Linked DNA regions of Haloactinospora alba. The protein of the gene in region 2 interacts with the protein of the main gene of each other region in a pairwise test. Links are inferred from orthologs where the notes say so. Each region holds a gene or a part of one and is shown on either strand. Other genes may lie near its edges. The genes, in order: FHX37_RS18945 and def.

Region 1 (11,051 bases), on a different replicon or contig from region 2:
TCGCGCCTGGCGGAGGCGCTCGAGCTCGGTCACGTAGGGCCGCACGGGGCTGTGCTCCTCGGGGTCGAGCAGTTCGGGTTCGGGAAACGTGTCTGTGACCGGTTCCGGGAGTACTTCCGACGATCGGGGCGGCGGGACGGTGAACCGGCGCGCCGTGGCATGGCGCCGGGGCGGGGGCGGCGGTGTCCACACGGGGACCGGGTGCTCATGGCGCCCACGGGTCGGTGCGACCAGGGCGATGGTCAGCATCAGGAGCAGCGTCCATAGGGACGCGAGGTTGCGCATAGCTCACCTCGTAGTGCGGTTGGTCCACCTCTGATGGACCTAGGATTTCGAGTTGACCTCATAGTGCATCCTGAAATTCAGGATTGCAATACAACCCTGAACTACGGGAGTGGAAGTTCCGAAATGTCCCATCCACTGTGATGGAACTATGATCAGGTGAGACGTGACGCAGGGGAGCCCATGACGAACAGGTACAGCCCGACAGTTCGCCGCCGCAGACTGTCTGATGAGATTCGCCGTCGACGGCTACAAGCCCGCATGACGCTGGACGACGCCGCTACGGAGACAGAGATCTCACGTACCACGATCAGCAACATCGAGTCTGGCGAGAAGAAGCGTCCGCAGGTCAACGAGATCAAAGCGATGCTGGACGCCTACAGCGTGACCGAAACTCAGGAACGTGAAGCGATCCTGACTCTATGTCGCCAGTCTCGTGAACGCGGCTGGTGGACCCGCTATCGCGACGTTCTCCATGGACGCTTCATCGGCTTCGAGACCGAAGCGTCAGTCATCAGCAACTGGGAACCGTTGGTCATCCCTGGCCTGTTGCAGGTCCCGGAGTACACCGAGATCATCGCCAAAGCGTCACTCGTGCGCGATCCGGAAGACATTCAACGCACCGTCGATGCACGCATCGAACGACAGCGGGTCATCCTGGGTCAAGACCCACCTGAGCTATGGGCCGTCTTCGGAGAGGGTGCCCTGTTGGCCCTCTCGGAGTACCCAGATGTACAGCGCCGACAAGTCGAGCACCTGATCGAAACGGCCGAGCGGCCGGACCACACTACGATTCAGATGGTGCCGCACACTACCCTTAATCCAGGCATGGCGGGGTCGTTCGTCATCATGAATTTCCCCAACACTATCGATCCGTCAGTGGTCTATCTGGAAACTGATACTAGTGGGCTGTACCTCGAAGAGTACGCGGAGGTAGCACGCTACCGTCACATATTCGGTCATGTGCGTATATCCGCGTTGTCCCCAGAAGGCACTGTCGAACGCCTCCACAAGATGATTGGTTAGGACAAACTCGATGATCCCAGATGAGCTGTTCCGCAAGTCCACGTACAGTCAGGCCAAATCTCAAAACTGTGTTGAGGTTGCTGATGTTCTTGGTATTTCGGCTGTGCGCGATACACAGAACCGGGAACTAGGTTCTATTCAGTTCAACTCCTCTGAGTGGGCGGCCTTGGTCTCTGCGATCAAGGAAGATCAACCCCTTTGATCCATAGCCTAAGAAGCCCCCGGCCGTGGCCAGCCGGGGGCTTCTTAAACTCGATAATCCCAAGAGTAGGATAGCTCATTGGGAGGATAAAGGCTAGCGATTCGTCTGTGCGGATCCTTTGCTGCTGCCGTTCTACGGCTGAGTTCCTTTGCCGTTACAAGCGTCGCACCGGGTGGTTTCCGAACTTTGCCCCTTGGAACCATCGTGACCGGAACTTATTTCTCCGCTCCCGCCGCACACGGGGCACGGCGCGGGTTCCTGGCGGTGTTTGGCCATTACTGCACCTCCGTTATCCGGTTGTCGGGAGAATCCAGCCACACGTGTTGTCCAGTGGCATCAACGGTGAGTCCGAACCGGTCCTGGTCCGGGCCACCCCAGCCCACCCATGTCAGATAGGCCGCTTCCAACTCGTCCCACAGGTTGCGTGAACCGGTCTGCGAAACCTCGGCTTCTCCGCCCGAGGCGGGTTGAATCACTATCGCGTGCGAGTCACTGTGGAGCTCGCGTAGTGACATGCGGAACGTGTCATCGGTGCGGTTGATAACTCCTCCCTTGATCGAGACGCCGGGCAGCAATCCCGCCAGCGCCAGGGAGAATCCCGAGTTCGCCTGATCGATCCGCCGGGGATCGACACGCGTCGCCGCGTTGCGTTTATCGCCCTCGATCGGTGACAGGGGGGCACGTTGGGACCGCAACATCATGTAGGACGCTCCGCCACAGACTCGTCCCACGGCAGCATCGCCCACGCTGACCAGGCGCACTCGGAACCCTTCGCGCGCGCCATGCATCCACGGCGCCACGAGCACTCCACCCGGCCGCATCTGTTCCACCCAGGGGTAGGGAATGCTCGCCACACCACAGGTGACATGGACCCGGTCAAACGGTGCTTGTTCGGCGCATCCCTGCGCCCCGTCACCAATCCTGAGGTGGGGTTCGAAACCGGATTCGGCGAGGTTGGCAGCGGCAGTCTTGGCGAGCTGTTCGTCAACCTCGACAGAGGTCACGTTGTCACTGCCGAGCCGTGCCGACAGGAGCCCTGCCGTCCATCCGCTTCCGGTGCCGACCTCCAGCACCCGGTCGCCGGGATAAGGGTCGAGGAGATCGAGAAAGGCCAGCACCGCACCAGGTTCGGACAGTGAACTCGACCACGCCCACACCTTGCGGGTGGCTGAGTCTCGCGTTAACTCGGTCGCGCCGTCATCGATCTGGGTAATCAGTGAGGTGTTCCGATAAACCGCCGCCCACCAGGCATCCGGATCCACACTTCGGTCCAGCCATTCCATCGGTGGGAACGCCAGCGCGGTCTCGGGGGTGAACATGTGTCGCGGCACGTCCCGTAGTGCCTGCTTCCACGCGTCGTCGTCGGTGAGTTCGGCCAACCGTTCCGGTCCGGCTGGGGTCTGTTCACCCATCCGGACCGCCACGGGTATCCATACTGATCCTCCACGCCTCGGGGACCGTTCACTCGCTCCGTACCCCGCGCGCGGAACGGGCAACACCCCGTGGCCGGAAGCGGCCAACCGGTAGTGATTGAGGGGCCTTGCTGATTCCGGACAGGGAGTGAGCCGGTGATTTTACGCAGCTAGGCGCTGTTTCTCATGTTCCGCATAGATCTCTGATGGAGTGTTGTATCCCAGTGCGGAATGAAGACGCCTGTGATTATACCAGTGCTCGATGTATCGTGTAATGTCCCGTCGTGCTCGTTCTCGCGTGGGATACACCATCTGGTTCACACGCTCATTCTTCAACACCCCGAAAAATGATTCCGCCATCGCGTTGTCGAAACAAATCCCGGTTCGCCCCACCGACCGTGTCATCCCGACCGAAGCAAGGTAATCACCGAACTCCCGGGACGTGTAATTACTCCCCCGATCCGAATGGAACACCGCCCCCGCACGAACCTTTCCCTTGCGTGTCGCATGAGCGACAGCCCGGATGATCAGCGGAGTCCGGTAGTTGTCATCCATCGCATAACCAACGACTTCTTTCGTGCAGCAATCAATGACGGTGGCCAGATACACCCACCCGCTCCATGTCGGGATATAGGTGATATCCCCGACGAGTTTCACACTGGGCATGGGTGCGGTGAAGTCGCGGCCCACGAGGTCGGGGATCGCACCGGTATCCGCTGGTGTGGTCAGCGAGCTGCGCCGGGGGCGGGGTTGGCAGGGATGCAGCCCCATCTCGCCCATCAACAGACGCACCAGCTCCACTCCCACCGCAACGCCCCAGCGTTGCAGCTGGGCGCGGATCCGCCGGTGGCCGTAGGTGCCGTCGGCGTGGTCTACGGCGGTGCGGATCAGTAGCCGCAACTGTTGGCGGCGCTGAGACGTGGCGGATTCGGGCCGGGACCGCCATTCGTAGTAACCCGACCGGGAGACGTTCACGCATGCACACATGAAATCAACGGGGAAAGCGTACTCCGCGTGTTCATCGAACCGCATCGTCTCGATGAACTCGTATATGTCGCTTACGGACGATCCTTCGCGAAGTACGCGGCCGCTTTTTTCAAAAAAGCGATCTCCATGTCCTTCTCGCGGTTGAGTCGTTCCAGTTCACGCAGCCGGGCCCGCTCGGTCGTATCCAGTGACGGTGCATCGTCGGGAGTTTCTTTCCTGTATTTGCGCACCCAGTTCCGTAGTGTTTCCGAGCTGATCCCGAGCTCGTTGGCAACCCGGTTGATAGAGCGTTGGCTCTCGATGACATGTTTCACCGCTTCATCACGGAACTCCGGCGAATATGCGTTTGCCTTGCCCAATGCTTCCCTCGTTTCCTTTCAGAACCATCGTATTGGCACTCTGTCCGGAAAACACGAGGCACCCCACTCCCTGACCTACGTCAGGTGTTGGTCTTGGTCGATTCACACCTATGTCGGAGGCCCTCTCTTGTTGTCAAGCCCAGTCCGGGCTGTACTCAACCTCTGTGGTCAGTACACCTAATCCCCGGGGTGCCGGGGTGAGGGGTCCAGTGCGGTGGCGGTGGTGGTGATGGTGTTCAGGGCGGCCGTGACAACCGGGTGCTCGCGGCTGCCGAGGCGGGTGGCGGCGATGATGCGGCGGACGGGCGCGGGGTCGCCGTGCAGGGGGATGCGCGCGACGGGCCAGCTCTCGTGGAGCCGGGCGAGCCGGGGCACGAGGATGATGCCGAAGTCGTGGGCGACCAGGGCGGTACCGGTGTCCCACTCGTCGGCGTAGTGGGCGATGTCGGGGGTGAACCCGGCGGCCGCGCAGGCCGTGCGCACCAGGTGGTGGTAGGTGCTTCCGGGGCTTCCCAGGATCCACGGCTCGTTGGCGGCGTCGGCGAGGGTGACCGTGGAACGGGCGGTCAGGGGGTGCTGGCTGGGCACGACCAGGTCGAGGGGGTCGTCCAGGAGAGGGTGCTGCTCGAAGCGGGTGTCCGAGGTGGGCGGGGTGTCGGCGGTGGCGATCAGCAGCGCGAGGTCGGCGTCGCCGGCCAGCAGCAGGTCGAAGCAGCGGGCGGGCTCGGCTTCGATGACCCGCACGGACAGGTGCGGGTAGTGGTCCCGCAGGGTCGCCGCGGCCGGGGGCAGTAGGTGCGTGGCGGCCGTGGAGAAGCCGCACAGCGTGAAGGAGCCGCCGGGTTCGTCCGTGGCGGCCGCCAGCTCGGCGTGAGCGCGTTCGGCCTGGGCGTACAGCGCGTCGGCGTGGCGGAGCACGGTGGCCGCCGCGGCGGTCAGCCGGATGCCCCGGCCGGACTGGGTCATCAGCTCGACGCCGAGTTCGGCCGCCAACTGGCGCAACTGGTGGGAGACCGCGGAGGGCGTGTAGTGCAGCGCCTCCGCCGCGGCGGTGACCGTGCCGTGGTGGTGCACCATCTGCAGCACGCGGAGCTTCGGATCGATCATGCAACCATTTTGCACGGTTTCGTGCATGAACGTTTGCTTCTCTTCAGGTTTGATGAGCTCCACGCTGGGGGTGTGCTACTCAAAAGGTTCTCTGACGAAGGCTACGCCGCTGCTCCCCACAGCCGCCGGTCCACGCGCCGGCCCCGTGGTCACACGCGCGAGGTGTACACGGCTGTGTACCTGTTGGTGGTGCTCACGGCCGGGGCGTACCTGCCCAGTCCGCTGTATCCGGAGTACCAGCACGCTTTCGGGTTCAGTGACCTGACGATGACCCTGGTCTACGCGATGTTCGTGCTGGTCAGCGCGCCCATACTGCTGCTGTTCGGCCCGGCCTCGGACTCGTTCGGGCCCCGGGCGGTACTGCGGGTCAGTGTGGTGGTGGCCGCTCTCGCCTCGGGTTGCTTCGCACTCGCCCAGGGGCCGGCATGGCTGCTGGCCGGCCGCGCCGCGCAGGGGCTGGCGCTGGGTGCGGCCACGGGGGCGGCGACCGCGTTGATCACGGAGCACGCTGCCGGAGGGAACCGGGGGCGGGGGTCGGTACTGGCCAGCATGGCGTTCGTGGCCGGAACCGCCGCGGGACCGGTCGCCGCCGGCCTCCTGGCACAGTACGCGCCTGCGCCGCAGGTGCTGCCGTACCTGGTGCACCTGGCTCTGCTCGCGGCCGGGTGGCGTCTCGTGTCCGCCCTGCCGGCGCCCACCGCGCGCTCGCGTCGCTGGAGGCCCACGCGACCGCACATACCGGCCGGCATGCGGCTGCTGTTCACCGCCGCCGCGGCCACCGGCTTCCTCGCCTGGACCGTCGCCGGCCTGTTCCTGGCGGTCATCCCGTCGGTGCTCAGCCGGGGCGCCCAGATCAGCAACCTGGCGGCCATCGGCGGGATCCTCGGCGCCGTACTGGCCTGTTCCGTGCTGTCCCAACTCCTCGTGGCCCGCTACGGCACGCGCAACACGCAGCTCGCCGGGCTCGGCGCTCTCACGGTCAGCCTCGCCATCCTGGCGTTCACCGGTGTCGGCTCGGTTCCCGTCACCGTGATCGCGGCCGTGGCGGCCGGGACGGGGCACGGGCTGGCGTACGGCGGCGCCGCGGCCGTCATCGACGCGGCCGCGCCGGCGGGCAAACGCGCGGCGATCAACTCCGCGCTGTACCTCGCCTTCTACGCCGGCGCCGGCGGACCGGCGGTCGCGGTCGGCCTCCTGACCATCTGGATCCCCCTGGCCGCGGCGGTCTCCTGGATCAGCATCGCCGCGGCGGCACTCGTGCCGCTCACCGGCGCCGCGATCGTCCACACGAACCGCGGGCCGCGGCCGTCACGTGCCGGTTCCCGCCCGGAGCCGCAACACCAGGGGCAACGCTCCTCGGAACCCCGGCCCGGCGGGGTGTAGAGGTACGTGGGGCCGGCGGAACGGTCACCACGGGATCTCCGCCCCTGCCGACGAACGTGGTCCGGTGCGGACACCACCGTCCGCACCGGACCACCGGCGGCTTCTCACCGCTTCCGGAGAACCGTCACCCGGTGAACTCGCCGGCGATCACCTCGGCGATCTGGGCGGTGTTCAGCGCGGCGCCCTTGCGCAGGTTGTCGCCGCACAGGAACAGGTCGAGCGAGCGGGGGTCGTCCACCGAACGGCGGATGCGCCCCACCCACGTGGGGTCGGTTCCCACGACGTCGATCGGCGTGGGGAACTCGCTGCCGGCCGGGTCGTCCTGCACCACCACGCCGGGGGCGGAGGCGAGCAGCTCACGGGCCTCCCCGGCCCGCACCTCCCGGTCGAAGGTGGCGTGCACCGCCAGCGAGTGCGTCGTCACCACCGGAACCCGCACGCAGGTCGCCGACACGCGCAGCTCGCTGTGCCCCAGGATCTTGCGGGACTCGTTGCGGACCTTCATCTCCTCGGAGGAGTGGCCGTCCTCCTTGAGCGAGCCCGCCCACGGCACGACGTTCAGCGCCAGCGGCGCGGGGTACGGACCCAGATCACCCACCGCGGCGCGCACATCACCGGCGCGGCTGCCCAGCGTGCGGTCGGTGGCGACCTTCTCGGTCTGGTCGTGCAGCGTGTCGATGCCCTCCTGGCCGGAGCCCGAGGCCGCCTGGTAGGAAGCCACCACGAGATCGGTCAGCCCGTAGGCACCGTGCAGCGCGCCCAGCGCGACGATCATGGACAGGGTGGTGCAGTTCGGGTTGCTGACGATGCCCTTGGGGCGGTCGCGCGTCTGGGCGGCGTTGACCTCCGGGACCACCAGCGGGACTCCGGCATCCATCCGGTAGGCGCCGGAGTTGTCCACCGCCACCGCGCCGCGCTCGACCGCGACCGGCGCCCACTCCTTGGACACCTCGTCGGGAACGTCGAACATCGCCACGTCGACCCCGTCGAACACCTCCGGGGACAGCGGCTGGACCTCGACCTCCTCCCCGCGGACGGTGAGGCGCTTACCGGCGGAACGCGGCGAGGCCACGAGCCGGATCTCGCCCCACACGTTCTCCCGGGTGGAGAGGATGTCGAGCATGACGGAGCCGACAGCGCCGGTCGCGCCGACGACGGCGAGGGTGGGGAGTCGGGTGCTCATCGGCCGGTACCTCCATAAACAACAGCCTCGACCTGGTCAGCGTCGAGCCGGAACTCCGAATGCGCGGCGGCGACGGCCGCGTCGACCTGGTCCTGTTCCACGACGACGGAGATGCGGATCTCCGAGGTGGAGATCATCTCGATGTTGGTCCCGGAACTGGCGACGGCGTCGAAGAACCGGGAGGTGACGCCGGGATACGACCGCATTCCGGCACCGACCAGGGAGACCTTGCCGATCTGGTCGTCGTAGCGCAGCGAGTCGAACCCGACCTCCGGCTGCACCTTCTTCAGCGCCGCCAGCGCGGTCTGGCCGTAGTCCGAGGGCACCGTGAACGAGATGTCGGTGCGTGCGGTGGAGGCCGCCGACACGTTCTGCACGATCATGTCGATGTTGATACCGGCCTCGGCGAGCGCGTTGAACAGGGCCGCGGCCTCACCGACCTTGTCCGGCACACCCACGACGGTGACCTTGGCCTCGCTCCGGTCGTGCGCGACACCGGAGATGATCGGTTGTTCCATGCCTTCGGTTTCCTCAACTTCCGAAACGACCCAGGTACCGGGTTTCTGACTGAACGACGAACGGACGTGGATCGGGACGTTGTACCGCCGCGCGTACTCGACACAGCGCAGGTGCAGGATCTTGGAGCCGCTGGCCGCCAGTTCCAGCATCTCCTCGTAGGAGATGCGCGGGATACGGCGGGCGGACGGCACGATCCGCGGGTCCGAGGTGAACACCCCGTCGACGTCGCTGTAGATCTCGCACGCGTCGGCGTCCAGCGCCGCCGCGAGCGCGACGGCGGTGGTGTCGGAACCGCCGCGGCCCAACGTGGTGATGTCCTTGTTGTCCTGGGAGACGCCCTGGAATCCGGCGACGATGCAGATCGAGCCCTCGCTGAGAGCGTCCTGGATCCGTCCCGGGGTGACATCGATGATCTTGGCGTTGCCGTGCGCCGATGTCGTGATGACACCGGCCTGTGAACCGGTGAAGGACAGTGCCTCGTAGCCGAGGTTCCCGATCGCCATCGCTACCAGGGCCATGGACATGCGCTCACCCGCCGTGACCAGCATGTCCATCTCGCGCCCGGGGGGCAGGGGCGAGACCTGCTCGGCGAGGTCGAAAAGCTCGTCGGTGGTGTCGCCCATGGCCGAGACCACGACGACCACGTCATATCCCGCTTTTTTCTGGGCGACGATCCGCTGGGCTACCCGCTTGATGGCCTCCGCGTCAGCGACGGAAGACCCACCGTACTTCTGCACGATCAAAGCCACGGTCGACGCTCCTGGATATTTGGGATCACGATAATCAACTGAAGTGTAGCCGTCGGGTACACCCGGACGCCTTCCCACCTGCCGAAACCACCGCGAATCGGGCGGCGGGGTGACGGTGGCGCTACGGCGAAGACGCCCGGACGGCGGCCGTGCCCGCTTGCTGCGGTGCCGCCTAGAACTCCACGCTGCGGCGTCCCTCGAACGCCCGGCCCAGCGTCACCTCGTCCGCGTACTCGAGGTCCCCGCCCACGGGCAGGCCACTGGCCGGCCGAGTGACTTTCACCCCCATGGGTTTGACGGTTCGGGCGATGTAGGTGGCGGTGGCCTCGCCCTCCAGGTTGGGGTCGGTGGCGAGGATCAGCTCGGTGACCTCCCCGTCGGACAGCCGCGACATCAGCTCCTTGACCCGCAGGTCATCCGGGCCAACGCCCTCGATCGGACTGATCGAACCGCCGAGTACATGGTACCTGCCGCGGAATTCACGCGTCCGTTCGATCGCGACGACGTCCTTGGACTCCTCCACCACGCAGATGACCGAACCGTCCCGGCGCTCGTCCCGGCAGATCGCGCACTCGGACTCCTCGGAGACGTTGCCGCACACGGAGCAGAACCGCACCCGCTCCTTGATCTCCACAAGGGCGTTGGCGAGCCGTTTCACGTCGGCCTCCTCGGCCGACAACAGGTGGAACGCGATACGCTGCGCGCTTTTCGGCCCGACCCCGGGAAGCCGCCCGAGCTCGTCCACCAGATTCTGAACCGCACCCTCGTACATCGCCCACCTACACGCGTCACCAGCTTGCCTACCACCGTAGCCCAACCCGTCGCGCGGTGCCGCCACCGCGCCCGCGCGGGCACGTGTCCGGGAACGGCCCGGGACCGGGCGGCGTCCGAGCAAACCCGGCACCACCGACATCAGGCGAAAGGACACCGACGTGAACGTCCCCTCTCCCGAACCGCGCCAGTGGTTCAGCGCGCACCTGGAGTACTTCGGCGCGATGTACGCGGCGTGGACGCTGGAGCAGCTCGAGCTGTACAACGCCCACCATCCGCCCGCCGACTGGAGCGTCGACGTCGAGGAGGGGCTGTTCCGCCAGGGCGGAACCACCGTGCGGGTCGCGCCCCTGGGAACGCTGGGCACCGATGGAAGCTGGGTGTGGGCCTGGGCCAACGAGCACATGCACCCGCCCGGTTCGTCCCGCCTCTCGGCCGCACGCATACTGTACGACTTCGGTGAGAAGGGGATACCCGAACTCGCCACCCCGCGACTGGAGCTGACCGAGTTCGCCGACGCCGGAACGGCCGCCGAACGGCTGCTCCTCGCCGTCACCGGGATGCTGTACGGCTACGGCTACGCCACCGTTCCCACCGACACCGGGGCCCACTACGCCATGCTGGTCATCGACGATGCCCTGCCGCGCCCCGCCTTCGACCTGGCGACCCTCCCGCGTCGGCTCATGCAGGGGACCGAGGTCTTCCCGCACAACCACAGCGCCACCGTGGACGGCTACCTCCGCCGGCACGGTTTCGACGTGGCGGCGGCCAACGACGGCACCCGCTACGCCAGCCGTCCCGACTGCACGGTACGCACCACCTTCGACCCGAACGGACGGATCTCCGACATCTCCGCGCAGAACACACCGGGATGAGCCCGCACCGACGGGCGGGGGCGGCCGACCCGCCCTCGGTCGCGCGGACGGGGAAGCGGTCAGGTCCCGGAGAGGCCGGGCATACCGCCGCCGGGCATACCCGGCATTCCTCCCCCGCCGAGCCCCTCTGCCAGGGGGCCCATCTTCTCCTGCTGCAGTTCCTCCACCGAGGACTCGGCGTCGCGGATCGCCGCGA
Region 2 (16,296 bases):
CTCCGTGCGGTGCTCGCCGCCGTCGCGTTCGCTCCGGTCTTCCGGTACGGGCCAGCAGCCGAGAGACCGCACGCGGGAAGCACCGCAGCCAGCGCCACCGCCCCCGAGCCTCGAGGCCGACCCTGTCCGACTGTATCCAGCCCCCTGGGCCCCGGCGGGGCACTCGCCACCCGAGAGGAAGGGGAAACGCCTCCCCAGCTGCGGAACCGTCACACGCCACGCGTTGGGTAGTCTCGCCGTTAGTTAGCGGGATCGTTGGGAGACTGACGTGGTACATGCCGTCTGGAACGCCAAGGAACTCACCGTAGGCCAGGTAGCGGAACGTAGCGGCGTTGCGGTATCCGCGTTGCATTTCTACGAACGGCGCGGTCTCATCCGCAGCCGCCGCACAGCGGGCAACCAGCGCCGCTTCCGACGCGACACGCTGCGCCGCATCGCCTTCATCCGAGTATCGCAGCGCGTCGGGATCCCGCTGGAACGCATCCGCGCTGCGCTGGCCGAACTCCCCGAGGAGCGCACACCCACCCGAGAGGACTGGGCCCGCCTCTCCGCGGGATGGCGCGAGGACCTCGACGCTCGTATCGAGCAGCTGGAACGCCTCCGCGACGATCTCACCGACTGTATCGGCTGCGGCTGTCTCTCCTTGGAGTCGTGCGTGCTGTCCAACCCCCACGACGAACTCGCTCAGGAAGGGCCGGGCCCACGTCGCCTGATGAACGAGTGCGCCCGCCCGGAGTCGGAGACCGAGACCTGCAGCGACCAGTGACCGAGTGTTCCGCGTTCTCCATGGCCTGTTGTTGTGCGTTCTTTGGCAGGGCAACGGTTCGGACGGCCCAGCGAGAACGTGATCGCGCGGCGCGGCCGGTCGAGCTTGGCGCGTGTGGTCAGGCCGCGCGGTATCAGGCGAGGAGCACCGTCTTTCCGGCAACGTTGCGGGCGGCGATCGCGGCGTGCGCGTCGGCGGCACGTTCCAGTGGCAGGGTTTGCCCGATGACCGGCTTTATCCGTCCTTCCGCCAGTTCGGACAGCGCTTGTTTAGCCAGCCGCGCCCAGTCCTGTGGGGTTATCTCGTCCTCGACACCCACCACGGTGACCTGACGGCGCTCGGCCTCGCCCGGATCGATAACGGCCACACCACCGGTTGCCGCACCGTAGGAAAAGAACCGTCCGCCGTCGGCGGTGGCGGCGAAGGCGGACCGACCCATCTGACCACCTGCACCGTCGAACACCACATCCACCCCCGAACCGTCGGTTGCCTCACCCACCAGCTCGGTCCAGCCAGATTCGGAGTAGTCGACCGCCACATCCGCACCCAGCTGACGAGCCTGCCGCAGCTTCCGCTCCCCGCGGGCAGCGGCGATGACCCGGGCGCCGGCCGCGCGCGCCAGCGGAACCAGCCAGACCCCGAGACTGCCACCCGCTGCGTTCACCAGTACCCGCTCTCCCGGCTGAAGGGCGGCCTTCTCCGCCAGACTCAAGGCCATCAGACCGTCGTGCAGACCCGCCAAGGCCCCCGACAGGTCAAGGCCCTCCGGCACCTCGAACACCTCACTGATTGGTGCTGCGGCCCGCTCCGCGCATCCCCCGCCGGCGTACTCACCCTCTCTGGCGGTACCGGCGACGACCCGCCGCCCGATCCAACCGGGATCCACGTCCCTGCCGACCGAACTCACCGTGCCAGCCACCCCGGTACCAGGAACGTACGGAGGCTGCACAGCGAAATGTTCGCGAAACGCCCCGCTGCGGAGCTGTGTGTCGAGGAACAGGACCTCAGTCGCGGACACGTCCACCACCACCTGCCCCACCCCGGCCACCGGGTCCGGTTGCTCGGTTGTCACCAATACCTCCGGGCCACCGAACCGTGTCACCTGGACCGCCCGCATACCTGCTCCTCCTTCGTTCCTGTTCCGAACGCCCCGTCTTCCGCCGAAGCTATAACCTCAACCAGAGTTAAGGTCAATGCGCTCGCTCGGTGAGGGGACACCACCCGGATCAGCCATCGGGCCATCACTCTCACCGAGGTGAGCGCTCGAACCCGCAGGCAGTGGTTTGGACCTGGTGCTGCCCCAACTCAGGGGCCCGACCCAAGCACGCCGGAAAGAGGCAATGGGCTGTCCAGGGACGTGAAGTGCACTAGGTTGTGACTATGGGTGCTTGTTGGCCTGGGAGCCGTGGCCTATCCTCGGGCCATGGTGCGACAGACCACTCGCCTTGGGGACCGGCAGGTCGATCTGGCCGATTGGCGGTGGTTGCTGGGGGCGCTGCGTGCGCGGTTCGAGACCGGCTCGTTCGGAGCGGGGGCCGAGTTCGTCGCCGCCGTGGGCCGACTCGCCGGCGCGGCCGACCATAGTCCCGACGTCGATCTGCGTGCGGGGCACGTCCAGTTCACGGTGCACAGCCACGAGGTCGGAGCAGTGACCGAACGGGAGATCCGCTTGGCCGAGCGGATCAGCGCGCTCGCATCCGACCAGGGGCTGGTCCCGCGCCCTGAGCAGCTCCAGGTGCTGGAACTGGCCCTGGACACGCCTGCCTCGGACACGGTGCTGTCGTTCTGGGCAGCCGTCCTCGGCGGTGCCGAGGCGGGCGGCGATGTCGTCGACCCGGCCGGAGGACTCCCGCCGCTGTGGTTTCAGACCACCGACTCGACCGCACCCGACCGGCAGCGCTTCCACCTCGACGTCACGCTCCCTCCGGACGTCGCCGACCGGCGGATCGCCGCAGCGGTCGCCGCGGGGGGACGCGTCGTCGACGACGGCCATGCCCCCGCCTTCGTCGTGCTGGCCGACCCAGACGGCAACCACGCCTGTATCTGCACCGAGCTGGGGCGGGACTGACCCCCGTCGGCACCGCCGCCGTCGAGACCACCGGCGATGCCGACCACGGCACCCGCCCGTTTTCGGCGAGCGCTACAGGCCCGGGCCGACACCATCTTGGCCGTCTCATCCAGCAGCGTGTTGGGGCTGACGCTGCCCGGCGCGTCCTTGATCCGGGCGACGACCCCGGTATCCTCCTGGCCGGCCGGCCCCTGTTCAGGGTCGTCGTCGGTCTGCGCGGCCAGCGTGTTCATCCGCTCCGGTACCTCGGTCCCGATGCACTCGGCCACCCGGGCCATCATCTGCTCCTCAGACCGCCCCGCTCGATGCGCTCGGACCGGCAGTGCTTGAGCGTCCGGTCGCGGACATGATCGAAGGAGCGCTCCTCGGCGCACACGTTCTCGATCAGCCACAGCGTGATCTCGTCGACGTCGGCCACCGAGCGCGGAACCGGTGGCCCGGCTTGGATCTCGGAGTGGTTGCGCTTGGCCGAGCGGCCCTGCCAGTCGTAGAACGCTACCTCGGAGGCCGCGGCCCCGATCGGGGAGACCACGTGCCCCACGACGTTGTCGGGTACCTCGCCCCGCCCGCGGACCAGCCGTCAGGCCATCCCCCACCGAGGTGAGCGCCCGAACCCGGCCAGACGGCTGCACTGGTCAATGACACAGGCGCAGCGCTGCAGGAAGTGGTTTGGGCCTGGCCCAGCCTCATACGTGTGTCCGGGACGGCGGGTGATAACCGCCGCGCGCGGCGCGCAGAAACCAGTTGCCCGGACCGCTCGTCGAACCGGCTTCAGGGCCGATACCGGATGGGGTGGTCCTCGGGAACCTCGACGACGTACAGCAGGAGACCGTCGGGATCATGCAGGTGCATCTCTATCAACCCCCACGGTTCCTGCCGCGGCTCGCGAACGATCGTGGCGCCACGCTCCGCCAGTTCCTCCTGGGCCGCTGCCGCGTCGGGAACCTGGATCCACAGCTGGGTGGCCGCGGGTTCGGGACGCTGCTCGGAGTGCCCCGACAGTTCGAGCAGCCCGCCGCCGAGGAAGAAAACGGTGCCCCGCTGCGGACCGGAGCCGAACTCCCGGTAGATGGCCAACCCCAGTACATCACGGTAGAAGGACCGGCTGCGTTCGAGGTTCGTGGGGCGCAGGATGATTCTGCTGCTGAGAACGTTCACCATGGGAACGAGGCTATGCGGCCGCCCGGTGCTCGCACACGGCGACGCGGGGTGTCAGCCGCGGCCGCGCACCGGTTCGAGTTCCTGCGCGGCGGCGACCCGGCGCAGTTCCCTGGGGCCCGGCCCCGGTGCGGGAACGAACACCCGCACGAGGAACCCCTCCGCAAGCACGACCACCGCCACCCATGACTGTCGCGTCGTGAGAACGGTGGCAGAGTGCGGGAGGTCGTCGAGGGTCATGGTCTCCTCCGACCATGCCGCGTCCTCGGGCAGGGAGAACGACTGGGCGCTGAGCGGGTCGCGCATACGTCGCTCCATGAGGTCACGTTCGCCGCACAGTCCCCGGACGTCCCGCTGACCGGGAGCTGTGTCCCGCTGCCACAGCCGGGTTGCGATCTCGACGTCAGGCCCGTGGTCGGGCCCCTCGGGTGTGGAACCGACGTCGACCACGACCTTGCTGGGTGTGCTCGCGCCGGGATCGAGGGTGGTGGAACTGATCCGTCCCTGTCGACGCTCACCGACAGGCAAGTACAACGGAACCACCATGAGTATGTCGGAAACAGACGTTACATGGTCGTCCATCGGGATCACGGACCTCTCACTGCCTCACGCGTCAACGGCACAGGCCGGGAACGCCGTCGCCCGGCCGCGCCCAGCCTATAGCCGGTGTTCCCGACGATCCCACGCAACGGGCTGGGACGTGTCGGGAGCACAACCGCGAGCGGGGAGACACCGCGTCGCGTCCTGGTGCTACCCGGCGATCAGTGTGACACAAATCTTCCAATGGTTATTGTCATGATTTACTCTCGGGCAGCACGACTGAACTCATCAGTAGCTCCGGAGGAACCGCCATGCCAACAACCAACCACCACGAAACGTCGGTCACGTCAGCCGACGGCACCCGCCTGCACGTCGAGGTGCACGGGCCCGACAACGCTCCCACCCTCGTACTCAGCCACGGCTGGACATGTGCCGTTCCCTTCTGGGCCCCCGTGACGCAGGCGCTCTCCTCCCACCTACGCGTCGTTCTCTACGACCAGCGCGGTCACGGACGCAGCGACCTGCCCCCACGCTCGGGATACAGCACCACCGCTCTGGCCGACGACCTCTGCGCCGTGCTGCAGGCCACGGTCCCCTCCGGAACGAAAGCCGTCATCGGCGGACACAGCATGGGTGGCATGACCATCATGGCAGCAGCACAGCGCACCCAGCTACGGGAACGAGCCGCCGCCGTCCTCCTGGCCAGCACCGGAAGCGCCGACCTTACCGAACGGGCCCGTGTTCTCCCCGGCTCCCACCGCTGGCCCAAAATCGGCGGTCTCGGCCACCGCCTTGTCCTGGGCGCCCCCCTACCGCTGGGCCCCGTCACCCCCCTGAGCCGCGCCGCTCTGCGCTACATGACCATGACCCCTGAGGCCAGCCCGACCGCGGTCGACGTCTGCGCACGGCTCGTACACTCCTGCCCGACAACCTCCCGGGCAGCGTGGGGCGGCGTCATGAGTGAACTCAACCTCGATACCGGGGTGCAGGCACTGGACATGCCCACCATCGTCCTGACGGGCACCGCGGACAAGCTCACCCCTCTCCCCCACGCCCACCGCATGGCCGGGATGCTGCCCGACTGCCGTGAGGTGGTGGAGATCCCCAACGTCGGGCACATGACTCCGATGGAGGTTCCCAACCGCGTCTCCTCCGTCCTCTCCGAACTCGCCGCCACCCACCTGGACGCAACACCCCCGGCAACGGACGGGAAACAGAAGGCGTGACGGGCTCGCTGGCAACAGTGCGGCCGGTCAGACCGTCGACCTCGGGAAACGGGCGGCACGGAACAACAAGGTAGGCGAGGTTGGACCCCGCCGCCTGCGGAGCCAACTACCGACCAGCCCCGCAGGCGGCGCCGAGAACCCGCGGTGGGGAGCACGGGCCACGGACCGGTGCTCCTCCTACTTGCGCAATCTCATCATGACCCCGCCGACCGCGGTGATGACAACGCCCACCACCACGACGACGAGGCCGGCGTACCAGGCGAGGTCATAGGCCCCCGGTTCCGTGCTCCGGGGGGTCACGACATGCTCGGGCTCGTCCGGAGCGTAGGCCACGGTGAGGCTCTCCCCCTCGTGGTAGTCGTCCGTGCCCAACCCGTACAGCTGCATGTCCCGGTAGGATTCCTGCTCCACCGTGTAGTCGACGTACACGGTGATGTCCTTCCCGACCCGGTCCCCGTCGGAGTCACGCTCGATGTCGACATCACGCTCTTCCACGGTCGCCTCGACGCGTTCGGTGTGGTCGGTGTAGTCGGTCATACCGACGAACAGGGCGACGCACCCCACGAGAAGAACGATCAGTCCGACCCCCAGCACACTGGCCTGGGGGCTGAGACGCTTTCGGGTTGCTCGCAGCTTCGCCATCATTCCTCACTCGGGCAGGGGATCGAAACACAGTCTCCGACGTGGCGACGGATGGACCAGTTCCCTGCCCACACAGGCACTGCGGAATGACGGGGGAATCCCCGAACGCCTACTGGAGCATGTTGGCGGCGTTTGCCTCCCGTTGCGCGAACACCTCGGGGGCCATTTCCTCCATCTGCTTCAGCACCTTCTTGCGGTCCCGTTTCGTCAGCCGGTCGACATAGAGACGGCCGTAGGTGTGATCCGTTTCGTGCTGCAAGCAGCGAGCGAAGTAACCAGTGCCCTCGATCACCAGCGGTTCCCCCTCCCTGTCGTAACCGCGCACGACCGCCGTCTCGGCACGGGGGAGCTCAGCATGGGGACCGGGAACCGACAGGCACCCCTCGTTGTCCACCACGAGAGGGTTTTGCTCGGGGTCACGCTCGTCCAGCACGGGGTTGACCACGTGCCCTACGTGGCGCACTCCCTCGTCGTCCGGGCAGTCATAGACGAACACCCGCATGTCCACGGCAACCTGGCTGGCCGCCAAACCGACACCTTCGGCGACATACATCGTGCGGAACATGTCGTCGATGAGCTGGGAGAGTTCCGACGTAGCGAACTGCTCACGCGTCACGTCCGCACCGCGCTGATGCAGTACGTCCTCCCCAGCCACCGTGACCCGCAGCACACGCCCCCGCTCGGCTTCAGGAGCGTAGTCCGGATACGTGTCAACAGGGGAACCCTGGACCCGGACCCCCGCATCGCCGCTACCGCCGGTTGTGGTCTGCTCGGACATGGGTGACTGGCCTTTCCGACGTCGAAGCTCCTGTTGACCGTCAAACACGCGACGATCACCGCAAAATAGCACAAACCCCAGGTCACACCGCCACTTACCGTGCCGCGGCTCAGTAGTGCCCCGGGGGACGTAACGTGTCGGCGCCCGGACGGACGAAGACCGCGGTACGGGTGCGCGCTGCAGGCCCGGCCCCCGGCTCGGTCCCGTCGCTGGCGGGGTCGAGCCCGACGTGGCCCCGTCCCGCGGGCCACGAACAGGTCACGGCGAGGCACCGCCATCCGCCCCGTGGGCGACTGGCGGGCACGAACCTCACGGCTCACCTCCCGGAGTGGTGGCTGGCGCCGGCAACGCCGGGCCTCAACCGCCCGAGCCGGATCCTCCTCCGACCGGGGTACGGAACCGGTCACGTGAACCACGCGTTCCCCTGGGTGAAGCACCGGATCAGGTAATCCCGCAGCGACGCGACGACCAACTGTCTCCGGTCGGTCTCGTGGTCCCACACCACGATCCCCGGACCGTAATCCGTGTGCACATAGGCAAATTGCGGCCCCATGTCACTGTCACCGAAGAAGATCATCTCGTCGAAGGGAGCGTACAGCTGCAGATAGTCGGGTTCTGACCTGATCGCGAGGTTGTCCTCAACCAGCCGCTCAGCCGACCATACGACGGCGTCACCATAGTGGTTGCGCACTCCGTCGGTCTCCCCCAGCAGCGAGGCGAGTTCGAAAGGCAGCGGGAGCCCCAGCTCCCGTTCCACCTCGGCGATCATCGCCTCATCCGCCGGGGCGGGCAGCTGCCCCTCCGGATACAGTTCACCAATCAGTTCACGCCACACAGGTGAATCATCACAGCTCGAAAGGTATTACGGGAAACCAGCCCGTTCCCTCCCGCCGGATAGCGCTGTACCTTTCGCATCCCGTCGGGTCCGACCGACTCTACGAGGGATGGAATACGAAACCCTTCGTCCCTGTTGGGCAGGGGTGCGGGCCGGTGCGGTACTAAGTGTCCCCGGGCTCCACTCATTAGCCTTCGTGGAATACCGTGCTTGAGCGCCCACCCGGTGTGGGCCGGCAGGTGGCCGATGGAACCACGTTGTGCCACGCGCCGCGAGGCGACCACCGCACCGGTCCCGCTCTACGCCTCCCCTCCTCCGACTCCATGCCAGGTACCGCTGTTCCCGTGGCATCCGGGGAACGGGGAACTGCCGCCATCCCGGCCCGGCCGCGTCTCCTTCACCAGGAAGCCGTTTGTTGGCGTTTCGCCCATACATGGGACGGAATCGCCCAGTTTCCTGGTTACTGGGCTGTTGAGGAGCATCTCCGGCGCAATGGAAGGAGCGTGTACACGAACCGGGGGAGGACGCATGTCCCGCAAACACCATGCACCGAAACTACTGGTCACAGCCGTGAGCGCGTTCGCACTAACCACCACCGCAACAGCGTCACACGCAGCGGACTATCCCGGTTTCACGGTCAGCCACTACGTGCAGTTCGAGGCCGACAGCTCCCAGGCGGACACGACGCGTGCCAGGAAAGCGGGATGCGCCGCGGGCGGTAAGGGACGCGACGGACCACGTTTCCTCTTCCTCGGCACCCAGGAGAAGGACCAGCAGTTGCGTCCTGCCGGGACCCGGTCCGACAGCCCAACCGGCCGCGTCCCTACCCAGCGCGCCGTGGCCATCGCCGAGGCGTGGAGCGCAGGCTTCACCGAATGCCGCACCAACGGAGCGACCGCCCGTCTCGCCCTGGCCGTCAACAACAAGGAAGACGGTGCTCCCGCCGGTTCGAAAGCCGGAGGCGAGTGGGCGGCCCTGGTCGACGACGCCGCCAACGCCGCCGACAACGCGGCTGTCACTGTGATCGGAGGGTGGGACGCCGAACCCGACTGGTCCTCGCCCTCGTGGGCCCGCGCCTGGGTGAAGGGCTTCACCCAGCGCACCGACCGACAGCTGTACGCCGCCAACGCCGCCAGCGGATGCCCCACCTACGGGTCCTCATCGGTGTCGTGCAGCAACGGCTGGGATCTCTCGGACATGTACCACGTCTCTTCCGGTGCCGCCCCCACCGTCAGTGCCGTTCCCCAGATCTATCGCACGGACGGTGTCCAGGCGCAGCAGTGGGCTGCTGTCAGTTCGTGGGGAGCACAGCACGGCAAGGGCCCACTGCGCTTCGCCGGTTCCCTGTCCCAACGCGTCGCTTGCGAACAGCGGGGAGACTGCACGGGAACGGACAACACGGCGAAAGCCGCATGGAACCAGCTGCGGACGGAACTGAACTCCCACACGGAGACAGAGGTCGGCGCCCTGCCGGCTGCCAGTGATGTGCGTTGGTGGTGACCGCGGGGAGCGCGCCCCTGTGTGAACCTCACGATTTCGTCCCTCCTGCCGTCAGCCCACTCACCAGGTGACGCTGCACCAGGAGGAACACGACAGTCGCGGGGGCGGCGATGAGGACCGAAGCGGCACTCAGCATCCCCCACTCGGCCTTCTGCTGCCCCACGAACTGCCCCAACCCCACCGCAAGGGTGTAGTTACTCTCGGATGTCATGTCCCTGTCCCAACGCGTCGCTTGCGAACAGCGGGGAGACTGCACGGGAACGGACAACACGGCGAAAGCCGCATGGAACCAGCTGCGGACGGAACTGAACTCCCACACGGAGACAGAGGTCGGCGCCCTGCCGGCTGCCAGTGATGTGCGTTGGTGGTGACCGCGGGGAGCGCGCCCCTGTGTGAACCTCACGATTTCGTCCCTCCTGCCGTCAGCCCACTCACCAGGTGACGCTGCACCAGGAGGAACACGACAGTCGCGGGGGCGGCGATGAGGACCGAAGCGGCACTCAGCATCCCCCACTCGGCCTTCTGCTGCCCCACGAACTGCCCCAACCCCACCGCAAGGGTGTAGTTACTCTCGGATGTCATGAACGCTGTCGCATAAGCGACCTCTCCCCACGCTGTGATGAAGGCGTAGAACGCCACGACGGCGACTCCCGGACGGGACAGCGGGAGGATCAGTCTGAAGAATGTTCCCCATGGGCTCAGTCCGTCCATGCGCCCTGCCTCATCAATCTCCACGGGAATGCTGTCCATGTAGCCACGCAACATCCACGCGCAGAACGGTATCGCTATGGTGAGATACGTGAGGATGAGACCCGCGTGGTTGTTGATCAACCCCATTCCGGCGAGAACGTTGTATATCGGAACGATCAGTATGGCAACCGGGAACATCTGGGTGATGAGAAGGGACCACAGAAGCGGCCGCATCCCGGGGAACCTGAAACGACTCAGCGCGTATCCGGTCGTCGCGGCGACGAACACAGCGACCAGTGTCGTTCCGCCGGCCACCACGACGGAGTTGGAAAACCACAACAGAAAAGAACTGGAAGTGAGAACCTGAGTGTAGTTTTCCAGGTTCGGCGAGTAGAACAGCTCGACCTCGGCGGTCTGCCACGCCCCCCGCGGTTTCAACGAGGTCAGAAGTATCCAGACGACCGGAAAAACCGAAACTGCGCTTGCTCCGACAAGAACAGCGTGCCGAGCGGCACCTGCCGAGAGGTGACGCGTAACAGCGCTCACCATGCTTGTCCTCCTCGCCACAATGAACGCTGGTAAACGAATGCCATCACCATCAGGAGCGCGAGTATCAGGATTCCGTACGCCGCCGATCCTCCATAGTCCCTGATCCCCTGGAACGCCATTCGGAAGGCGTAGGTGACGAGAAGCTCGGTGCTGTCACCCGGACCACCCCCGGTGACCAGGTAGATAACGGGAAACTGGTTGAACGTCCATATCGTTCCCAACAGCACCACTGGAGCGCTCACCGGCCGTAGTCCGGGAAGAGTGATGTGGAAGAACCGCTGCAGCGATGAGGCCCCGTCCACGCGGGCCGCCTCATAGTACTCCCGGGGGATCGACTGCAGACCTCCCAAAAGCGCGAGCATCATGAACGGTACGCCGAGCCACACGTTGACGACGATCACCGAGAGTTTCGCGACCGTCGGGTCGTTCAGCCACGCGACCGGAGCGAGCCCCACGTTTTCCAGCGCCGCGTTGATGACCCCGTATTCATGGTTGTAGAGATAGCGCCATATGAAAGCGCTCACGAACGGGGGCACGGCCCAGGGGAGGACCATCAGAACCCGGTACGCCGTCCGCCCGCGAATCGGCCGGTTGAGCAGAATCGCCAGAGCCATTCCCAGGCCGTAGTGCGCAACGACGCACACCACGGTCCAGACAACTGTCCATGCCAGGCGAGGCCAGAAGTCGCCCACCTCTCCCGTGAGGATGGCCAGGTAGTTGTCCGCACCGACGAAGTCATAGCTTGCCGGTATGTCGTTCATACCGATGTCTCGAGCGACGTTGGCTTCGGTGGCGTTCGTCAGGGACAGGTAAAACCCTCGTGCCAGCGGGTATCCGATGAGTACCGCCATGACGATGACGACGGGAGCCGCCATCGTCCAGGCGTAGAAATGGGAAGAGAGGAAATCACGAACCCGCCCACCGCTTCCGTTGCGGTAACGGCCTCCGGGGGGAAGGGGAACGTGGCTCCTGCTGTTTTCCGAGCGCAACGTAGCCATGGTTGTTATTCCCATTCCTCCGGAAGGGAGGAGGAGTATCTGTCGGCAATGGCGTCGAGGGCCTGCTCGGGGGTGGTCTCACCGGATACCGCGGCCGGGATCTCTGTCTCGAACGGTTCGAACAACGTGCCGCTCTGCGGTATCCACACACCGGGTTGGGCGTCCTCAACGACAGGGGTGAACGCGGAGACGGTGTGATTACCGGCGACGCTGTCACGCTCGTACACCGAAGAACGCGTGGGAAGCAGCCCAAGTTCGGCAGCGATTCTGGCCTGGCTCTCCTCTGAGGCCATGAACCGGGTGAACAGGTAGGAGGCGTCCAACTGTTCGGATCCGGCGTAAACGGCATAGTCGTGACCACCGGTGGGCCCGCCCTGGCCTTCCGGTCCCGCCGGAACGGGCGCTACCCCCATGTTGTCCAGGTCCTCGGAAAACGCTGACCCCGCACGTATGTCCTCCATAGCCCAGGGGCCGTTGAAGATCATGGCGACCTCACCCTCCTTGAAGGCGGTCTGCATGGTGGCGTAGGTGTCCGTCAGCGCCGGCTCCGCGGCTGCGCCCGAGTCGATGAGGTCCAGCACCTCCTCGACGGCGGCCACACCCGTGTCGCTGTTGACGGTGATCCGTTTCTCCCGGGTGTCGAGTAGATCCCCGCCGTGCGCGTAGTAGTGCGGGAGAAGGTAGAAACCATCCGAGGCGTTGACGTAGAAACCGTCGGCGTCGGTCTCCTCGGCGACCGTCAGACCGGCTTCACGGAGCTCCTCCATGGTTTCGGGAGGGCTGTCGACTCCGGCCTCCTCCAACAGGTCCTTGTTGTACAACAGCCCCAGTGAGTCCGTGACCTGCGGGACAGCATAGGTTTGTCCCTTGTGTCGTGTGCTTGACAGCGGTGTCTCCAGGAAGTCCTCGCTCTCCTGGAGAGCACGTGTCCCGTCCAACGGGGCCAGATAGCCCAACGAGGCCATCTCCGGTACCCACGCGACATCCACACGCATGACGTCGGGCGCACCCTCACCTGATTGCGCTGCTGTTTTGAAATTGTCCTGGGCGTCGTCGAAAGGTACGTTCTCGTAGTTCACGGTCACCTGGGGGTAGGTGTCGTTGAACTCCTCGACGAGTTCCTCGAACACCGGAGCCTCGTTCGTGGCATCCGAGGTGTCCCAAAAAGTGATCTCGCCGCTGACCTCCTGGGGGTCAGCGGTCTCCTGCTGTTCTCCACCGCTGCCACAGCCGGAAGCGAGCAGGAGCAGAGTGGCGCTCACCGCTCCGAAACACGTGCGTCGCATGGGGGGTCCCCTCCTGGGCCAGGTGGTACTGCCTCTCCTCCTCGCCACGAAACGCAAGGATTGCGCAAAAACTAGCAAGAATTTGCACAAAGAGGAACCCATCACTACAAATACATTTTGTGTTCGTACAAACACACTGGGGAGCGAAACCAGTTAGTGCTTCTCGTTAAAAACAAAAACGAGAAGTAACGCGACGCGCGGCCGCACCCACCGGGTCTCCTGAGTTCCCGAAGCTGACCCGAGGGGCGAATCACGGCGCGGTAGCGTTCCTGTTCGCCCCAGGCACCAACATCGGCACGTGCGCCAAAGCTTGACCGCCCGCGCAACCTTCGCGCGGCCGTCAACAGGCTGGCCAACGCCGTCTTCGACGCCCGTGATCCGCAGTGGCGGAGTGAGGGAATGGCTCGTGCCAGCGATGCTGGACTGCAGGTTGATGTCCTGGTCCGACATCAACCCCTACGGACGCTCCCGCCTGGACATGACCACACGTCTCGACCTCCCGAACCCGTCTCGATGAGGGATGGGCAATCGGACACTCACTTCTTCGAGTCCGATCTCGCTCGGAACTGTCGGGGACTGATCCCACGGTCCCGTTTGAATGCGGTGCTAAGCGCGGATGCGCTGGAGTAGCCGACCTGTCGGGCCGCAGAGTCAATCGTGACCTCTGGCTCATCGAGCAGGTCGGCTGCCAGGTCCAGGCGCCAATCCGTGAGGTAGGCCATGGGCGGCTGACCGACCAGGTCGGTGAAACGGCGCGCCAGTGCTGCCCGAGAGATCCCCACACGGGAAGCCAGCGTGGCCACGGTCCAAGGACGGGCGGGGTCGCTGTGGAGGTCACGTAGCGCCGGGCCGACCACGGGATCGGACAAGGCGCGGTACCCGGTCGGCGCTTGAGCGGGTGAGTGTGCGAACCATGACCGGAGGGTGGTCACGAGCAGCAGGTCCAGTAGCCGGTCCAGGACGGCCTGCTGACCCGGCTCCTCACGGGCGATTTCCTCGGCGAGCAGCTCGATGAGCCCAGCGGCACCCTGCGGCCCACGGGGGAGGACCAACACGGACGGGAGGACGCGAAGGAGCCTGCGGCTGATCTCGCCGGTCATCTGGTATTTGCCGATCAGCATCACCGCGGCATCGTCTGCGGTGTCGTTGCCCCAGGTGCGCGGGCCCAGGTCGATGACATCCCGCAGGTATTCGCCGGTCCTCGCTGTGCGGCGGGGGCCGGGATGAACGACCACCCGGACCGGCGTCGAGGGCGAGTCGGCAAAGGTGAACGGGGCCGGACCGCGCATGATCGCCACGCCTCCGGGCCGCAGGCGCAGCGGTTCTCCTGCTTCGGGAATCACCCAGGCTGTGCCCAGGGTCAGCGCCACGATGCTCAGTTGGGCTTCGTCCTGGACCCGCACCGACCACGGCGGGCTCAGGATCGAGCGCAACATGAAGGCACCCCTGGCCCGCGGGCCAGCGAGGAGACCGGACAACGCATCCACACAGACAGGTTAGACGCTCGAGCACGCCCCCAAGCCTCTCAACCATTCCGCGTCTAGCCGGCGACGGTATGAAATGGGGGTCATGACGACGACGGATGGCAGGAAGACACTGGTTCTGGCCGGGACGGGCAAGACGGGGCGGCGGGTAGTCGAACGCCTCACCGCGCGAGGAGTGCCCGTACGGGTCGGCTCGCGCAGCACTACCCCGCCTTTCGACTGGCGCGACCAGGCCACCTGGGAGCCAGCCCTGCAGGGTGTGGGGGCGGCGTACGTGGCCTACCACCCAGACGCCGCGTTCCCGGGGGCTGCGAAGACAGTGGGTGCCTTCGCCGAACTCGCGGTAAGCTGCGGCGTCACGCGGCTGGTGCTGTTAGCCGATCGTGGCGCGAGCGAAGCCGAGCGCTGCGAAGAGGCCGTGCGCGAGTCCGGCGCCGAGTGGACCGTCGTGCGCACCGGTTTCATTTCCCAGAACTTCAGTGAAGACGTCCTCGCTGACGCGGTCCGCACGGGTGTGGTGGCGCTGCCGGCAGGCCGGGTGGCCGAGCCCTTCATTGATGCCGAGGACATCGCGGACGTCGCGAGCGCAGCACTCACCGAGGATGGCCACGTCGGGGAGACCTATGAGGTGACCGGTCCGCGGCTGCTGACGTTCGCCGAAGCAGTTGCGGAAATAGGCGAGGCCACCGGGCGCACGTTGCGCTACCAGCCGGTCAGTCTGGAGCAGTTCACCCAGCGGCTGAAGGAACAGGCGACGCCGGCCGCCTTCGCCAGGCCGTTGGCCGACCTTATGGCTGAGGTCTTCGATGGCCGCAGGGCTCGTTTGGCCGATGGAGTCCAGCGCGCTCTCCGTCGAGAGCCGCGGGATTTCAGGGACTATGTCCGCGCCACGGCAGCTACCGGGGTCTGGTCTCCCGGCTTTCAGTGAAGCACGCATGGTCTGGTCAAGGCAGGGTTGTCGGCAACGCCGAGGGCCGGAAGCGCAGTCGGAAGTAGCCGCCTGTCGGTCACGACGCTCTGAAAACGCGGGAGGATCGTGAGATGGACCTGCGGTGTCTCACATCGGTGGAGCTGCGTGTCGGGGGCCAACCGTACGCCCACCCGGCATGAGCGAGACGATCACTGGCTACGCCCGCTGCCCCACCGACGAGCAGGACATCACCGCCCGGCCCTGGCCTCGATCAAACAACGCTCGCTGGGCAGGCAGGTCCATCTTCGCCGATCTCGAAGGGAACCCGCCGCACCGCCCCTACTCGTGCTGGTGCTGCGCCTGCCGGTACAAGCCGTCGATCTCCTCGGCAAAAGCCCGCAGCACGGCAGCACGGCGCAGTTCCCCCGAGCTCAGCACCAATCCGCTCTGAACCGTGAACTCCTCGGCGAGGATGTGGAAGGCACGTATCTGGGCCGCGGCGGGGGCCGCACCGTTCGCCTCCTGCACCACACCCTGGATCTCTGCCACCATGTCCGGGGCAGCGGCGATCTCCTGCGGAGACATGGCCAACGGCCTGCCGTTGACGAGGCGCCAGTACTCCAACTGATCACCGGCCAGTGTGACGAGCGCAGTCGTGAACGGCCGCCCCTCACTGATCACCAACGCCTGGCTCACCAGCGGATGCGTACGCAACCGCTGCTCCAGCTCGTCCACGTACTCACCGGCCGGGTCAGCTGGTGCTTTCTCCGGGAGCCGCGTCCCTGTCGCGGAGCCCTCGTCCCTCTCCGCTGGCTCGTTCCCATCGCCGGAAGCCGAACCAGCAGCGTGGGGGGACAGCCACTCCC

What was found.
Region 1: the proteins of def (region 2) and FHX37_RS18945 interact in binary tests that used the Escherichia coli proteins (3 or more experiments, as listed by UniProt). The link is inferred for Haloactinospora alba from one-to-one orthologs.

What each region holds. Positions count from the first base shown.
Region 1 is NZ_VFQC01000002.1:278,723-289,773, forward strand. What follows is about bases 5,913-8,911. They hold FHX37_RS18945 (aspartate-semialdehyde dehydrogenase), read right to left. Parts: upstream 7,942-8,911; coding sequence 6,883-7,941; downstream 5,913-6,882. Other genes in these bases: FHX37_RS18940 (MFS transporter), read left to right, coding at 5,913-6,758; FHX37_RS18950 (aspartate kinase), read right to left, coding at 7,938-8,911. Also shown: FHX37_RS18905 (hypothetical protein), read right to left, coding at 1-285; FHX37_RS18910 (helix-turn-helix domain-containing protein), read left to right, coding at 466-1,308; FHX37_RS18915 (DUF397 domain-containing protein), read left to right, coding at 1,319-1,510; FHX37_RS18920 (protein-L-isoaspartate O-methyltransferase family protein), read right to left, coding at 1,786-2,889; FHX37_RS18925 (IS3 family transposase), read right to left, coding at 3,085-3,975; FHX37_RS18930 (transposase), read right to left, coding at 3,981-4,268; FHX37_RS18935 (LysR family transcriptional regulator), read right to left, coding at 4,446-5,375; more of FHX37_RS18940, read left to right, coding at 5,550-5,912; more of FHX37_RS18950, read right to left, coding at 8,912-9,209; recombination mediator RecR, read right to left, coding at 9,382-9,981; FHX37_RS18960 (DUF6882 domain-containing protein), read left to right, coding at 10,142-10,855; FHX37_RS18965 (YbaB/EbfC family nucleoid-associated protein), read right to left, coding at 10,915-11,051.
Region 2 is NZ_VFQC01000001.1:1,660,316-1,676,611, reverse strand. Bases 5,345-8,068 are described here. They hold def (peptide deformylase), read right to left. Parts: upstream 7,179-8,068; coding sequence 6,510-7,178; downstream 5,345-6,509. Other genes in these bases: FHX37_RS07495 (SMI1/KNR4 family protein), read right to left, coding at 7,582-8,013; FHX37_RS07505 (DUF3592 domain-containing protein), read right to left, coding at 5,936-6,400; FHX37_RS07510 (alpha/beta fold hydrolase), read left to right, coding at 5,345-5,758. Outside these bases: FHX37_RS07545 (class I SAM-dependent DNA methyltransferase), read right to left, coding at 1-72; redox-sensitive transcriptional activator SoxR, read left to right, coding at 269-766; FHX37_RS07535 (zinc-binding dehydrogenase), read right to left, coding at 900-1,883; FHX37_RS07530 (VOC family protein), read left to right, coding at 2,190-2,834; FHX37_RS07525 (hypothetical protein), read right to left, coding at 3,112-3,375; FHX37_RS07520 (VOC family protein), read right to left, coding at 3,606-3,995; FHX37_RS07515 (hypothetical protein), read right to left, coding at 4,047-4,538; more of FHX37_RS07510, read left to right, coding at 4,844-5,344; FHX37_RS07490 (hypothetical protein), read left to right, coding at 8,542-9,513; FHX37_RS07485 (hypothetical protein), read right to left, coding at 9,542-9,724; FHX37_RS22745 (hypothetical protein), read left to right, coding at 9,723-9,884; FHX37_RS07480 (sugar ABC transporter permease), read right to left, coding at 9,913-10,641; FHX37_RS07475 (carbohydrate ABC transporter permease), read right to left, coding at 10,746-11,627; FHX37_RS07470 (extracellular solute-binding protein), read right to left, coding at 11,756-13,036; FHX37_RS07465 (AraC family transcriptional regulator), read right to left, coding at 13,573-14,523; FHX37_RS07460 (NmrA family NAD(P)-binding protein), read left to right, coding at 14,606-15,448; FHX37_RS07455 (AMP-dependent synthetase/ligase), read right to left, coding at 15,770-16,296. UniProt on the Escherichia coli protein: Removes the formyl group from the N-terminal Met of newly synthesized proteins. Requires at least a dipeptide for an efficient rate of reaction. N-terminal L-methionine is a prerequisite for activity but the enzyme has broad specificity at other positions.